2 regions of the Sphingomonas sp. BE138 genome follow, and region 2 is predicted to be linked to the other one. Evidence: predicted binding sites of a transcription regulator. Region 2 holds the regulator's gene; the other holds the start of a gene.
The links. Region 2 encodes LexA, which represses DNA repair genes until DNA is damaged. Its sites were predicted from a motif close to GTTCCNCNCTTGTTCT; they were not measured.
Positions count from the first base shown of each region.

Region 1: the regulator LexA is predicted to act here: its motif matches at 1,579-1,594, upstream of J2Y58_RS18565 (DUF3072 domain-containing protein).

Region 1 is NZ_JAVDUC010000026.1:1,436-5,859, forward strand. It holds gene ccmC (heme ABC transporter permease CcmC) at 1-126, shown strand, start outside; gene ccmE (cytochrome c maturation protein CcmE) at 224-661, shown strand; gene J2Y58_RS18560 (hypothetical protein) at 661-1,287, shown strand; gene J2Y58_RS18565 (DUF3072 domain-containing protein) at 1,329-1,547, opposite strand; gene J2Y58_RS18570 (potassium transporter Kup) at 1,680-3,599, shown strand; gene J2Y58_RS18575 (2'-5' RNA ligase family protein) at 3,596-4,117, shown strand; tRNA gene J2Y58_RS18580 (tRNA-Met) at 4,179-4,255, shown strand; gene J2Y58_RS18585 (methyl-accepting chemotaxis protein) at 4,271-4,424, opposite strand, start outside.
Region 2 is NZ_JAVDUC010000001.1:115,546-119,969, reverse strand. It holds gene trpC (indole-3-glycerol phosphate synthase TrpC) at 1-741, shown strand, start outside; gene moaC (cyclic pyranopterin monophosphate synthase MoaC) at 742-1,212, shown strand; gene J2Y58_RS00550 (molybdopterin molybdotransferase MoeA) at 1,209-2,399, shown strand; gene lexA (transcriptional repressor LexA) at 2,458-3,120, shown strand; gene J2Y58_RS00540 (ComEC/Rec2 family competence protein) at 3,434-4,424, opposite strand, start outside.

The DNA of each region.
Region 1 (4,424 bases), on a different contig from region 2:
TGGCCGTTGCCGATCATGCTGCTCGGCTTCACGTTCTTCTTCGGCGCGGTGGTGCTGATGCGGATGCGCACGCTGCTGGCGCGCGAAAAGGCCGAGGCGCGGCTGCGGCGGCGGGCGCGCGCATGAACCCGTGGCCGTTCGTCACCGCCGCCTATGCGCTGACGCTGCTCGCCGCGGCGGTGCTCGCCTGGCTCAGCTGGCGGCAGATGCGGGATGCCGAGAAGTGACGCGCAAGAACCAGCGGCTGGTGCTCGTGCTGCTCGGGCTGGCGGCTATCGGTGCGGCGGCGCTGCTGGCGCTGTCGGGGCTGCGCGACCAGGCGGCGTTCTTCTACGCGCCGGGCGACGTCGCGGGCCATCTGCCGCCGCCCGACAAGGCGGTACGATTGGGCGGAATGGTCGAGCGCGGGTCGATCCGCCGCGCCGCCGACGGCGTCTCGATCGACTTTCGCGTGACGGACGGCCGCGCGGTCACCCCGGTGCGGTTCAGCGGCATCGCCCCCGACCTGTTCCGCGAGGGTTCCGGCGTGGTCGCCGAGGGGCATTTCCGGCCCGACGCCTCGTTCGTCGCCACCAACCTGCTCGCCAAGCACGACGAGAAATACATGCCGCCGCAGGTGGCGGGCAAGATGCACGAGACGCGCACGCTGGAGGGCCAGTGATGGGCTTTGTGGCGCTCCTGCTGCTGGGCGGCGCGGCGTTCGCGGCCATGGCGTTCGGCTTCCGCGTCGACCGGCTGCTCTGGTCGATGCTCGGGGCTGCATTGTGCCTGGGCGGGGTCGGCTATGCGTGGCAGGGCCGCCCGATGCTCGGCGCCGCGCAGCCGCGCCCCGCCGCGACGACGCCGCCGATCGACGTCGAGGAAGCGCAGCTGCGCGACAGCATGTTCGGTCGCTTCAACGCCGACACCGCCTATCTGGTCGCCGCCGACGCGATGACGCGCAGCGGCAACGACGATGCCGCGGCGCGGGTGGTGCTGGGCGGGCTGTCAAAGCTGCCGCAGAGCTTCATCCTGTGGACCTGGGCCGGCGTGACGCTTGCCGCCGACGCCGGCCACCGCGTCACTCCGCCCGCATTGCTCGCCTTCCGGCAGGCCGCGCGGCTCGCGCCCGAACATCCCGCTCCGCCTTATTACCTCGGCTTCGCCTATCTGGAGGCGGGGGAGGTGCGGAAGACCCGGACGCTGTGGGCGCGCGCCGTCCGCCTGTCGCCGGAGGGCACGCCGTACCGAACCGAGATCGCGCGGCGCCTGGCGCTCCTGGATCGCCTGATCGCCGCCGCGAACTGAGGATTTTGCGTGCGGAGGCTGCTATTTCCGGGGCTGCGGCGTCACCGGCCGCGCCCGGTCTGCTCCTGAAGCGCATCGATCCGCTTCGACGCTTCCGCCTTGGTCAGCGATTCGTCGAACTCTTCGCCCGCTTCCTCGCTCAGCGTCTTCAGATAACTCGCCTGCGCGCCGGTCATGGCCTCGTCGCCGGTCGTCCAGTCGTCCGGATCCTTCTCGGCATTGGAGAAGGGCTCGTTCTTGGGATTGTGCGTTTCGCTCATCGGTAATCCTTTCGGGGGACACAACATTTTTGTTCGCCGCCTGTTCCGCGTTGCGGGCGCATCGGGCGCGTGCTAGTCGCGCGGCATCATGGCCACGAAAGCGGACGTCCTCTCGACAGCGGTGGCCAGCGCGTGAGCGTCAGCACCACCGACCCAGCGATCCGGGCACAAGCCGGCGCGACCCATCACCACCACAGCGGCAGCCTCGCCCGACTCGCGCTTGGCGCGATCGGCGTCGTCTACGGCGACATCGGCACCAGTCCGCTGTACGCGATGAAGGAAGTCTTCGTCGGGCACCATCCGCTCGCCGTCGATCCGCTCCACATCTTCGGCGTCATCAGCCTGGTCTTCTGGTCGCTGATGCTGATCGTGACGTTGAAATACGTCCTGATCGTGTTGCGCGCCGACAATAACGGCGAAGGCGGAAGTCTTGCGCTGCTGGCGCTGATCCAGCGGCGATCGGGCGCGGGCAAGAAATGGGGGACCAGCCTCGTCATCCTCGGCGTCCTCGCCACCGCTTTGTTCTTCGGCGACTGCATGATCACCCCCGCGATCTCCGTCCTGTCGGCGGTGGAGGGGCTCGCGACGGTCGAGCAGGGCTTCGATTCCTTTGTATTGCCGATCGCAGTCACGATCCTGATCGCATTGTTCTACATGCAATCGATCGGCACCGAAAAGGTCGGGCGACTGTTCGGTCCGATTATGCTGGTCTATTTCGTCGTCCTGGCGATCATGGGCGTGCTGCACATCATCCAGCGGCCCGATATCCTGTTTGCGCTCAATCCGCTCTACGCCGTGCGCTTCGCGATGAACGACGGGGGGTTGGCGTTCCTGGCACTCGGCTCGGTGGTATTGGCGGTGACCGGCGCGGAGGCGCTGTACGCCGACATGGGCCATTTCGGGCGGCGACCGATCGAACTGGCGTGGCTGGCGTTCGTGCTGCCGGCGCTGATGCTCAACTATCTGGGGCAGGGCGCGCTGTTGCTGGAACAGCCCTCGGCCGCCGAAAACCCGTTCTTCCTGATGGCGCCCGAGGATTGGCGGCTGCCTCTGGTGATCCTGGCGACGATGGCGACCGTCATCGCCAGCCAGGCCGTCATCACCGGGGCCTATTCGGTGGTGCAGCAGGCGGTGCAACTCGGGCTGATGCCACGCATCCGCATCACGCACACCAGCGCGTCGGAGGCGGGACAGATCTACATCCCCGCCGCGAATTGGGCGCTGATGGTCATGGTGCTGCTGCTGGTATTCGGCTTCGGCGAGTCGTCGAACCTGGCCGCAGCGTACGGGATCGCGGTGACGGGGACGATGTTCATCTCGACCTGTATGATCGGGGTGCTCATCCGCCGCGTCTGGCACTGGCCGCTCTGGGCTACCGCGCTGTTCGAGGTCGTGTTCCTGTCGATTGACGGCATGTATTTCGCGTCGAACCTGACGAAGGTGCCCGACGGCGGCTGGTTCCCGCTGCTGGTCGCGGTGATCGTCTTCGTGCTGCTGACCACCTGGTCGCAGGGCCGCAAGCTGATGATCGAGCGGATGCGCGAGGCGGCGATGCCGATCAAGATCTTCATCGACTCGGCGGCGACCTCGGCGACGCGCGTGTCGGGGACGGCGGTCTTCATGACCTCGACCCCCGAAGGCGTGCCGCATGCGCTGCTTCATAACCTCAAGCACAATCGCGTTTTGCACGAGCGGGTGATCCTGCTGACCGTACGCGTCACCGACATGCCCTATTTCCCCGAGGAAGATCGTTTCCTCCATGAGGATCTCGGGCAGGGCTTCCACCGCGTGATCCTGCGTTACGGGTTCATGGAGGAACCGGACGTGCCCGCGCATCTCAAGTCCTTCGACGGCTGCGGCGCGGCGTTCCGGATGATGGACACCAGCTTCTTCCTCAGCCGCCAGACGCTGCTCGCCTCCGAGCGGCCCGGCATGGCGATCTGGCGCGAAAAGCTGTTCAGCTGGATGCTGCGCAACGCCGAGAGCGCGATGGAATTCTTCCGATTGCCGACGAACCGCGTCGTCGAACTCGGCAGCCAGATTGAGATTTGACCGAGGACGTCAGCCTCGCGCCGATCATCGTCACCGCACTGTTCGGTGCTGCCGACCAGGCGTTCTTCGATGCGGAGCGCCGTGCGTACTTTCCTCCGGAGCGCAACCAGCTCGCGGCGCACCTGACGATGTTCCATCATCTGCCGCCGACGCTCGCGCCCGAACTGCGTCAGCGGCTGGTGGCGGAGACGCGCGGCATCCCGGCGCCACAGGCCCGGCTCGCAGACGTCATGTCGCTCGGGCGCGGCGTCGCGTACCGGATCGACAGCCCCGAGCTGGTCGCGATCCGCACGCGCCTTGCCGACGCGTTCGCGGGATTGCTGACGCCGCAGGATGCCGGCGGCTGGCGTGCGCACGTGACGGTGCAGAACAAGGTCGAGCCCGCCGTTGCCAAGGCATTGTTGGCAACGCTTCGCCACGCCTTCCGCCCACGTCCGGTGGCGATCGCCGGGCTCGCCGCCTGGTGGTATCGCGGCGGTCCCTGGGAATTGCTGTCGCGGCATATGTTCGGCGCTTGACGGCTTCGAACGGGCTGTTATAGCCCGCGCCTCACGAACGCTGGTTCCCCCCGCGAGACGGGGCGGAGTAGCTCAGCTGGTTAGAGCAGCGGAATCATAATCCGCGTGTCGGGGGTTCAAGTCCCTCCTCCGCTACCAGCGTTCGTGGTGTTTCTACCCCGCCATCGCCACCATGATCGCGCTGTCGGACGCGACATGATCCTCTATCACGCAGCGGAAGTCGAGGCCGGGAACGCCGTGGTTGCTCGGCACGGTCGCGTGGGCGACGACCAGATCGTCCAGCGACTGCACCGGCGTGCCCGCGGCG
Region 2 (4,424 bases):
GCCGCGCGTCGCGCCGCCGTATCGCTCGCCGACCTGTCGGCCCGCGCCGCGACGCAAAGCCCCCCGCGCGGCTTCCGCGCCGCGCTGGATGCCACCGCTGCGGCCGGCCGCCACGCGCTGATCGCCGAGATCAAGAAGGCCAGCCCGTCCAAGGGCCTGATCCGCGCCGACTTCGATCCCCCCGCGCACGCCCGCGCCTATGCGGCAGGCGGCGCGACCTGCCTCTCCGTGCTCACCGACGCGCCCTATTTCCAGGGGCACGAGGACTACCTGATTGCCGCACGCGCCGCCTGCACGCTACCGGTGCTGCGCAAGGACTTCACCGTCGATCCCTGGCAGGCGCTGGAGGCGCGCAGCATCGGCGCCGACGCGATCCTGCTGATCGTCGCCGCGCTCGACGACGCCTGCCTTGCCGAATGCGAGGCCGCCGCCATCGAACAGGGGCTCGACGTGCTGGTCGAGGTGCATGACGAGGCCGAGCTGGAGCGCGCCGGCCGGCTGCGTTCGCGCCTCATCGGCGTCAACAACCGCAACCTGAAGACCTTCGAGGTCGACTTCCGCCGCACCTATGCGCTCCTGTCGCACGCGCCGTCGGACGCCACCTTCGTGGCCGAGAGCGGGCTGACCACCCGCGCCGACCTCGACGAACTCGCCGCGCACGGCGTACACTGCTTCCTGATCGGCGAGGCGTTGATGCGCCAGCCCGACGTCGCCGCCGCCACCCGCGCGCTGGTCGGCTAGGTGACCGCGCTCACCCATCTCGACGCCGATGGCGCCGCGCACATGGTCGATGTCGGCGACAAGGCGGTCACCCGCCGCGAGGCGGTCGCGACCGGCCGGATCGTCATGTCGCCCGACGCGCTGGCCGCGATCCGCGACGGCGCGGTCAAGAAGGGCGACGTGCTCGCGGTCGCGCGTGTCGCCGGGATCATGGCCGCCAAGCGCACCAGCGACCTCATCCCCTTGTGCCACCCGCTCCCGATCACGCGGGTCGCTCTCGACCTGTCGCTCGCCGACGACGGTCTCGCCGCGGTCGCGACGGTCGCCACAGACGGCAAGACCGGCGTCGAGATGGAAGCGCTCACCGCCGTCTCGACGGCGCTGCTAACCGTCTACGACATGGCCAAGGCCATCGACAAGACGATGACGATTCAGGACATTCGGATCCTCCAAAAACGCGGCGGCCGCTCCGGCGACTGGCGCGCGCCATGACCCTGCTTCCCGTCGCAGCGGCACAGGCGCGGGTCCTTGCGCTCGGGCGCGCGGTCGACAGCGTCGAGGTGCCGCTTCACGAGGCGCTGGGACGCTGGGCGACCGCCGCGGTCGTCGCGCGACGGACCCAGCCCGCGAGCGACCTGTCCGCCATGGATGGTTATGCGCTGCGCTTCGCCGACCTCTCCAGTCCCTTCCACGTCATAGGAGAGAGCGCCGCCGGCGCGCCGTTCGCCGGCACCGTTGCTGCCGGTCAGGCGGTGCGCATCTTCACGGGCGCCGCGATGCCCGCCGGGGCCGACACGGTGCTGGTCCAGGAAGAGGCCGCGCGCGACGGCGCGATCCTGACGCTCGCCGGCGAAGGCCCCGCGCACGCTGGTCGCAACGTTCGCCCGCGCGGGCTCGACTTTGCGTGCGGCGACATATTGGTCGCGCCCGGCGAGCGGCTGACGCCCGCGCGGCTTGCGGTCGCCGCGACCGGCGGGGTGGCGCGGATCGCGGTTGCGCGGCCGGTCCGCGTCGCGCTGGCCGCGACCGGCGACGAACTGGTCGAGCCCGGCACCGCGAGCCCCCTCACCGCCGACGACGCGCTGCCCGAGTCGAACCGCCTGCTGCTGCGCGCGCTGCTCGCTGACCTGGGGGTCGAGATCGTCGACCTGGGCATCCTCCCCGACCGGCTCGACCGCCTGACCCATGCCTTCGCGACGGTCGATGCCGACGTGCTGGTCACCACCGGCGGTGCGTCGGTCGGCGACCACGACCTCGTCCGCCCGGCGCTCGCCGCCGCGGGCGCCACGCTCGATTTCTGGCGCATCGCGCTGCGCCCCGGCAAGCCGATGCTCGCCGGGCGGCGCGGCGACATGGCGGTGGTCGGGTTGCCGGGCAATCCGGTGTCGGCGTTCGTCACCGCGTTGCTGTTCGTCCGCCCGCTCGTCGCGCATCTCGCCGGCGCAGCGCAGCCGTTCCCGCCCGTGTCCCGCGCGCTCCTCGGCGAGGACCTGCCCGCCAACGGCGAGCGCACCGACTATCTGCGCGCCGAACTGCGCGACGGACGCGCCTTTGCCTCGACCATCCAGGACAGCTCGATGCTGCGGACGCTGGCGCGCTCGACCTGCCTGATCGTGCGCGAACCGCACGCTCCCACGGCGCGCGCAGGCGACTCGGCGGAAATCCTGATGATCGCTTGACGGACAGCATTATGTTCCATAAAGGTTCGCAATCCGTTCACTAGGGAGGCGCCGGAACATGCTGACGCGCAAGCAGCACGAGCTGATCTGCTTCATCGAGGACCGGCTCGCCGACAGTGGCGTGTCCCCCTCGTTCGAGGAGATGAAGGACGCGTTGGAGCTCAAGAGCAAGTCCGGGGTCCACCGTCTCATCAGCGCGCTCGAGGAGCGCGGCTATCTGCGCCGCCTGCCCAACCGTGCCCGCGCGCTCGAGGTGCTCAAGACGCCCGAGCGCGGGGGCGAGACGAAGAAGGTCGCGCCGCCCTCGATCAAGCGCAGCATGCCCGAGCCGGCCAATGACGTGGTCGAGATCCCGCTCCACGGCCGCATCGCGGCTGGTGTGCCGATCGAGGCATTTGAGGGGTCGACGATGCTGCCGGTCCCGGCGGCGCTGCTCGGCGCGGGCGAGCATTTCGCGCTTGAGGTAGCCGGCGATTCGATGGTCGAGGCGGGCATCTTCGACGGCGACTATGCGCTGATCCGCCGCCAGGAAGTGGCGCGCGACGGCGAGATCGTGGTCGCGCTGATCGAGGACAGCGAGGCGACGCTGAAGTATTTCCGCCACGAAGGCGGGATGATCCGCCTCGATCCCGCCAACCGCGCCTACGACCCGCAACGTTATGCTCCTGCGCAGGTCCGCGTTCAGGGCAAGCTCGCCGGGCTGCTGCGCCGCTATTCCTGAACACAGACGATCTCGTCGCCCCTCTTAGGGGCGTAAGGGATGCGCAGACCTAGTCTGTGTGCGGCAAAACTTTAGTCGAAGCTGGTGGAGGGATGGCGCGATTGCCGTCGTGCGATACGTTCAAACAGGGCCGCGTACGCGACTTCTGCAAGCATCCGAGCGGCATGCCTGGAAAGAGCGCCTCGACGCCATCGCTTGTCACGATGTCGCCGCTGGACTCCGGTGGCCGTTCTCGCACGTTCGATGACACCATCCGCACGCAGCTTCGACAATCGCACGGACCGGTGCAAGCATCCGATGCGCGGCGCCGCGGTCACTTGTCCGGATCGCCGGTGCGCGCCGCCACGACCCACGGATGCGCATCGCCCGCGCGTCGCACCGTTGTCACCCGACCGGTGGCGAACGTCACCGCCACCCCGCCAGTGTACGCCAGTGTCGCGCGGTCGAGCGTCAGCCACCGCCCGCGGCACCGCCGCGGCAGTCGCCGCTCGCTGATCACCACATCCGCCTGCCGGCATAGCGGCACCAGCGCCGCGGCCGGCACCAGATAGCCGCTGCGCGTCGCCAGCACTCGCCACCGTCGTTCATCGACCCGCCGCTCCATCCAGCACAAGTCGCGGTTGCACCGCGCACCGCTCGCCTCGCTCAGCAGGTGCGGTTCGCCGTCCAGCCCGCCCGCCTCCGCGAGCAGCCCGCGCATGTAGTCGCCCGTGCGGTCGCGCAACACCGCCACCCCGCCCGCTTGGTCGCGCAGCGCCAGATGCCGGCCGTCACCGGTGACGATCAGGTCGGGCACCGGCGTCGCCACCGTCCAGGCGACCCCGATGGCGATCGGCAGCCATCCGGCATGGCGCCACCGCGTCCGCCAGATCGCCAGCCACAATCCACCGGCCACGATCGCAGCGAACGCGGCGTGGGGCATCACCGGCACCGCCGCCACGGCGCCAGGCGCCGCTGCCACGCCCCGCGCGATCCGCAGCAGCACCGCCAGCCCCTGCCCGACGATCCACCATGCCGGCGCACCCAGCCCCACGCCGTCGAGCAGCAGCGCCGCCGCCTCCGCGGGCATCACCACGAACGTCGTCAGCGGGATCGCAACGATATTGGCGAGCGCCCCGTACAATCCGGCCTGATGGAAGTGGAAGATCGCAATCGGCATCAGCGTCAGCTCGACGGCCACGCCGGTCAGCAGCAACGAGGCGAGCTCGCGCATCAGCCCGCGCCATCGTGGCTCGTCATGCGCCGCGAACCAGCCGCGCACGCGTGGATGCTCGTGCAGCGCGACGATCGCGGTCACCGCCGCG